Regions from separate parts of the Turicibacter faecis genome, predicted to be linked through region 2. Evidence: predicted binding sites of a transcription regulator. Region 2 holds the regulator's gene; each other region holds the start of a gene.
What was found. Region 2 encodes HrcA, which represses chaperone genes, less so after heat shock. Its sites were predicted from a motif close to TTTTAGCACTNNNNNNNNNNNAGTGCTAAAA; they were not measured.
Positions count from the first base shown of each region.

Region 1: a site for HrcA is predicted at 1,224-1,254, ahead of AACH31_RS01275 (co-chaperone GroES). Genes of this name have one in related genera too.
Region 3: a site for HrcA is predicted at 1,430-1,460, ahead of htpG (molecular chaperone HtpG). Genes of this name have one in related genera too.

Region 1 is NZ_AP028127.1:241,329-243,610, reverse strand. Features, by position in the region: gene groL (chaperonin GroEL) at 1-880, opposite strand, end outside; gene AACH31_RS01275 (co-chaperone GroES) at 920-1,207, opposite strand; gene AACH31_RS01270 (type III pantothenate kinase) at 1,436-2,209, opposite strand; gene coaBC (bifunctional phosphopantothenoylcysteine decarboxylase/phosphopantothenate--cysteine ligase CoaBC) at 2,203-2,282, opposite strand, start outside.
Region 2 is NZ_AP028127.1:1,329,103-1,331,384, reverse strand. Features, by position in the region: gene trxA (thioredoxin) at 36-350, shown strand; gene hrcA (heat-inducible transcriptional repressor HrcA) at 532-1,563, shown strand; gene grpE (nucleotide exchange factor GrpE) at 1,576-2,133, shown strand; gene dnaK (molecular chaperone DnaK) at 2,159-2,282, shown strand, end outside.
Region 3 is NZ_AP028127.1:929,472-931,753, forward strand. Features, by position in the region: gene AACH31_RS04480 (YhgE/Pip domain-containing protein) at 1-1,361, shown strand, start outside; gene htpG (molecular chaperone HtpG) at 1,479-2,282, shown strand, end outside.

The sequences.
Region 1 (2,282 bases), 1.1 Mb from region 2:
TTAAAATAGCAATATCTTCTAACATGCGTTTGCGACGATCACCAAAACCTGGAGCCTTAACAGCTACAACATTAAATGTTCCACGTAACTTATTAACAACTAATGCTGCCAATGCCTCATTTTCAATATCGTCTGCTACAATGACCATTGGACGTCCTGTTTGAACCAATTGTTCAAGAATAGGTAAAATATCCTGTAAAGTACCTACCTTAGAGTCGGTTACTAAAATATAGGGATTATCCAAAACGGCTTCCATTTTATCCGTATCAGTCACCATATAAGAAGATAAGTATCCGCGGTCAAACTGCATCCCCTCAACAATATCCATTGTCGTTTCAAAACCTTTTGACTCTTCAAGTGTAATAACACCATCATTTCCAACTCGCTCCATTGCCTCAGCAATCAGTTTACCGATTTCCTCATCTGCTGCTGAAATAGCTGCTACGTTAGCAATTGATTCTTTGCCTTCAATTGGTTTTGAATTAGCCTTTAATGCTTCTACCGCTACTTTCACGGCACGCTCAATTCCACGGCGAATCGTTATTGGATTGGCTCCAGCCACAATATTTTTATTTCCTTCCCTAATCATCGCCTGTGCTAAAACTGTCGCTGTTGTCGTTCCATCACCCGCAACATCATTTGTTCGACTTGCAACTTGAGCAACTAATCTAGCTCCCATATTTTCAAATTTATCCTCTAACTCAATTTCCTTAGCTATTGAGACACCATCATTAATAATTTGGGGCGTTCCAAACTTTTGTTCTAAAATAACATTTCGTCCCTTTGGTCCTAAAGTTACCTTCACCGTATCAGCTAACTTATCCACACCACGAATCATTGCACGGCGGGCATCTTCTGCAAATAAAATCTCTTTTGCCATACTATAAAATCCTCCCTTATATTAATATCTATTTATAACTTACTCAACAACCGCTAAAACATCATCCGATGATAAAATAACTAAATCTTTTCCTTGATGGGAAACTTTTGTTCCCGCAAATCCATTATAAATGACACGTTGTCCTACACTAACAGAAGGCGTCTTAAGCGTTCCATTCTCTAAACACTTTCCTTCCCCAACGGCCACGATAACACCCTCTGAGTGACTTGGCTTTGAAGTCTCTTTTGAAAGAATGATCCCACTTGCCGTTTTCTTCTCAAGCTCAACAATTTCGATAACAACATTATCGTTTAATGGTCTTAACATGTCTTTCCCTCCTCGTTTTTATCACTCTATTATAATGAGTGCTATTAAATAAATTATACAGAGATGAATAAATAATGGCAATAATTTTAAGAAAAAATCCTTTTTATTATTATCTACCTACTGATTAATATGCTTCTTAGATCTATTTATTCCAAATACATGGGAGAGCCTTTTATTTATGATAAAAAAAGACCAAGTGTGGCACTTGGTCCCTATTTTTTAAAAGGTTTAAAATCCGCCTTTATTTTTATGATAAATGATTCTCATTCCTTTAAATGCAAGATCTGGATCATAAACATCAATCATATCAGTTTCGTTATATATAATGCGCCCCAATCCCCCTGTGGCCACTACTTTGATATCCTTTCCAACTGCCTCTTTTACCTTCTTAATAATATATTCTGTTTGGCCAATGTAACCGTAAACCAAACCACCTTGCATACTAGTAATCGTATTACGGCACATAATCGTTTCTGGCTTCTTAATTTCAATCTCTGGTAATTTAGCTGCCTGCGTCCATAGCGCCTGTGCCGAAATTTCAATCCCTGGAGAAGTTACTCCAAATTCAAACTCCCCGTTCTCATTTACATAATCATAAGTTGTGGCAGTTCCAAAGTCAATAACAAGCGCAGGGCCTCCATAAATATAATAAGCAGCCGCAATATCTACAATACGATCCGCCCCAACTTCACGAGGATTTTCCGTTCTAACACTAATTCCAGTCTTAATTCCAGGCCCTACAATCATTGGTTCAATATTAAAATATTTACGAATAGCATTAGTTAATGAATGCATAATTTTAGGAACTACACTCGAAATTAAAACAGCCTCTACCGCTTGGGGATTAATATCCTTTGTTTGAAGAAAAGAAAATAACGTAATTCCAAACTCATCAGATGTTCTTTGTAATTTAGTTGTTAAACGAAATGTAGCAATTAAATCGTCTTTATCATATACCCCTAACGTAATGTTAGTATTTCCGACATCAATAACGATTAACATATTGTTCCCCTTTTCTTTATTAAAATCTTCAATAACTGTTCCATAATTTCATATCCGAGGGCTTCCTTAGACA
Region 2 (2,282 bases):
TAATTTTAGAAAGAAAGATAAGAGGAGGAATATAGATGTCAGTTATTCATGCGACAGAAGAGTCATTTGCAAATGAAATTGCAGATGGATTAGTATTAGTTGATTTTTATGCCGATTGGTGTGGGCCTTGTAAAATGATCGCTCCTGTTTTAGACGAATTAGCACAGGAAGTTGAAAAAACAGCGAAGGTTGTAAAAGTTAACGTTGATCATTGTAAAGAAGTGGCAGCAGAATATCAAGTCATGTCAATTCCAACATTAATTTTGTTTAAAGATGGTCAAGCTATTCAACAAACGGTAGGTTTCCAACCAAAAGCTTCATTATTATCATTAATTGAAACAAATAAATAATAAAAAAGAAAAAAGAGGATATACTGAAGAAGTAGCCTCTTTTTTTATGTTTAAACAGAGGGGATAGGGTAAAAGAATAAAATGAAATAGAAAATAAAAAAATTAGCACTTAATTGTTGACAGTGCTAATAGGAAGATATATAATTGTATTAGCACTTGATGATGAGGAGTGCTAAAAGAGGTGTTTACATTGCTAACAGAACGGCAGATATTAGTTTTAAAGGCAATTGTAGAAGAGTTCATACAGACTGCACAACCTGTTGGTTCTAGGGTCCTTTCTAAAAAGGAGGATTTGAATTTCTCCGCGGCTACTATCCGTAATGATATGGCTGATTTAGAGGATTTAGGATTTATTGAAAAAACTCATACATCAAGTGGACGTGTTCCTAGTCAAAAGGGTTATCGTTATTATGTAGATTTTATCATCAATCAAGAACCAATAGAAACGACACCAGAGGTAGGAATATTTAAACAATTGTTAGAACAAAAACAATTTGAGCGCGAAACCACAATTAAAGAAGCGGTGCGTCTCCTATCAAGCTTAACAAATTATACGTCTATTTTACTTGGTCCCTCTAGGGATTACAGTCGGGTGAAAAAAATTCAGTTTGTTCCAATTTCTGCACGCCAAGCGGTATTTGTTTTAATTACGGATCAAGGGCATGTTGAAAGCCGAACAGTTACATTACCTGAAGATATGGACATTGCACGAATGGAGACTATTATTAAGGCGCTCGATGAATTATTAGTCGGTGAATACATCGGTCGGGTTCAAGAAAAATTGACTGAGAGTTTTGAAAATCAACTGCATGATTTCATTTCTTATAAGGAAGAGATTATGTATGCCATGTTACAACTTTTGACTCAGTCATTAAATCAACATAACTATATTTTAAGTGGAAAATCAAATATACTGAAGCAACCCGAATTTAACGATTTAGATAAAGCTTATCATTTATTTAATATGATAGAAGCCGACGAAATTGTTAAAGTGATAGAGGCCGATGAAGATAGCCACCAATTAACGGTCAAAATTGGACAGGAAAATGAGATTAAGGCGATGGAGGATTGTACACTCATTACAGTTCCTTATCAAATTAATGATTATGAATTTGGTAAGATTGCCGTTTTGGGACCCACTCGAATGGAATATCGCAAGATTATTCCTCTGTTAGAACAGGTCGCTCGCATTATGTCTGATTTATATAAATAGGAGGTGGGACGATTGAATAAGGAAGCCCAATCAGTTGAGGAATTAGACGAAACAACTATCGAAGAAAATGAATCAACGTGTTGTCAAGAAAATGAAGAGACAACAGAAGTTGTTGAAGAAGTTTCGGAAACAGAAAGTTTAAAGCAACAAATTGAAGATTTAAAAGATCAATTATTAAGAAATGCTGCTGAGCTTGAAAACTTTAAACGTCGAATGAATGAAGAACGTACACGTGAAATGAAGTATCGTTCCCAATCAATCGTAACAAGCATTATTCCAGCGATTGATAACTTTGAGCGCGCTTTAGCGACAACCGTTGAAGATGAAAGTACAAAAACATTTTTAACAGGCTTTAAGATGATTCACGCTCAACTTGTAGAGGCGTTAAAACAAGAAGGCGTTGAAGTCATCGAAGCAGAAGGTGTGGCTTTCGATCCAACTGTTCACCAAGCGGTGATGCAGGAGTCTGTTGAAGGTGTAGCTTCAGGTATTGTTTTACAAGAGTTACAAAAAGGATATAAGTTAAAAGATCGCGTGATTCGCCCGTCGATGGTGAAAGTAAGCGAATAAAAATAGATTAGGAGGATGAATCTCTATGGGTAAAATTATTGGTATCGATTTAGGAACAACAAATTCATGTGTCTCTGTAATGGAAGGTGGAGAAGCTAAGGTTATTGCGAATCCAGAAGGTTCTCGTACAACACCATCTGTTGTTTCAT
Region 3 (2,282 bases), 400 kb from region 2:
CTGATTTCGTCCCAACACTAAAATCAGATTTAGAACTTGTATCGGTGATTAGTGGGGAACTAAAAACGTATACACAAGGGGTTAAGGATGCTATTTCAAGCGGTTCAGAACAGGCTCCACAGGTTGTTGATCGACTGATAAGTAAGGTAGATGGAACACAAGGACTTATTCAATCGTTTATTAAAATGTTAAAAAGTTTTAATAAGTTTCCTGCAGGGCGATTTGATGAAATGATTGCGCAACTTGAGGGAGTTCAAGGTGATTTAGCTCGTGTTCAACAGCTACTAGAAAAGGTTAAAGGTCAATTAGCAACAGGAGAAGGACCAGATTTGACAGTGTTTGATCAAATTTTAACTTTATTAAATGATGTATCTAACACAGCCGATTCAATTGTTAAACGTTTTGATGACGAAATTGCTCCCTCTTTAAATCAAGTTATCGATAAAGCGTATGAAACAGCAGAGTCTGTCTTAACTGTTTTAAATGAAGCAAGTAATAAGTTACCTGATGTAACAAATTTATTAAATACCGCCTATAGTGGTTCTGACCAAGGAATTTCGGCAATTGAGTATATTAATGGAAAGCTTCCAGAGGCAGAGGAAAAACTACAAACGTTGACAGAGAAACTTGGAGAAATAAACAGTAGTGAAGGGTTACAGGAAGTATTAACGCTCATTCAAGAAGGAATTGCTCAACGTGAAAGCTTTATGGCTACACCTGTTGAGTTAGTTGAAGAAACGTTATTCCCAATGCATAATTATGGAACAGCGATGACGCCATTTTATAGTGTACTTGCTCAATGGGTCGGAATGACATTGTTAATTTCGATGTTAGCTGTGCATGCAAGAGGAGAGTATAAAAAAAGCGAAGAATACTTTGGTAAGTTACTTTTATTTTTAAGTATTGCGCTTCTTCAAGGATTAATTATCGCATTGGGGGATTTATACCTATTGAAAATTTATTGTATGAATCCACTCTTATTTGTGGGCGGTATCTTGTTCACAAGTGTCGTTTTTACATTCATTATTTACTCACTTGTCTCTGTTTTTGGAAATGTCGGAAAAGTTGTTTCGATTATTCTGCTCGTTTTACAGGTAGCGGGTTCTGGAGGAACCTTCCCTATCCAATTAACTCCAAAATTTTTCCAAATCATTTATCCGTTTTTACCGTTTACTTATGCCATTTCGTTTGCACGAGAATCAATAGGTGGGGTTGTTCAAAGTGTTTTATCTAGAGATATAGTGATTCTAAGTACTTATATTATAGTAGCTATTCTCGTCTCAGTTTTCTTGAAAAAACCGCTCAACCGCTTGATGTCAGGATTTAGTGATAAATTTAAAGAAAGTGGGTTGGGAGAATAACGGAAGGTTAATTTTTCTTAAAAAAGATTGACACGCTAATAGGGGTATGATATAAAAAGAGTAGATTGTATTAGCACTCTTACTTAACGAGTGATAAAACAAGAGGGAGCGATTCAATTGAAACAGTTTAAGGCAGAATCAAAACGTTTACTTGATTTAATGATCAACTCGATTTATACGCATCGCGAGATTTTCTTGCGAGAATTAATTTCAAATGCAAGTGATGCTATTGATAAACTTTACTATCGAGCACTAACGGATCACAATTTAAGTTTCAATTCGGAAGATTATTTTATTAAAATTACGGTTGATGAGGCAAAGCGCCAAATTAAAATTTCGGATACTGGAATTGGGATGACAGAAGCGGAATTAGACGAGCATTTAGGAGTCATTGCAAAGAGTGGTTCGTTACAGTTTAAAAAAGATACAGAATTAGAAGACGGACATGATATCATTGGTCAATTCGGTGTTGGTTTTTATTCTGCATTCTTAGTGGCGGACAAGGTAACGGTGATTTCAAAAGCATTAGGGGCAGAGACAGCCTATAAGTGGGAGTCATGCGGTGCAGATGGTTATGTGATTGAACCATGCGAAAAGGAATCTGTGGGAACAGATATTATCCTAACGGTTAAAGAAAATACCGAAGATGAAAACTTCGATGAATATTTAGACCCATACAAATTAAAAGCAATTATCAAAAAATACTCTGACTTTATTCGTTATCCAATTAAAATGGATATCACACATTCGCAATTAAAAGAAGGAACAGAGAATGAATACGAAGAAGTTACAGAAGAGCAGACAGTGAATAGCATGGTTCCAATTTGGAAAAAGAATAAACGCGAATTGACCGATGCTGATTATCAAGCTTTTTATCACGAGAAACATTTTGGATTTGACAATCCATTAGCTCATGTTCAT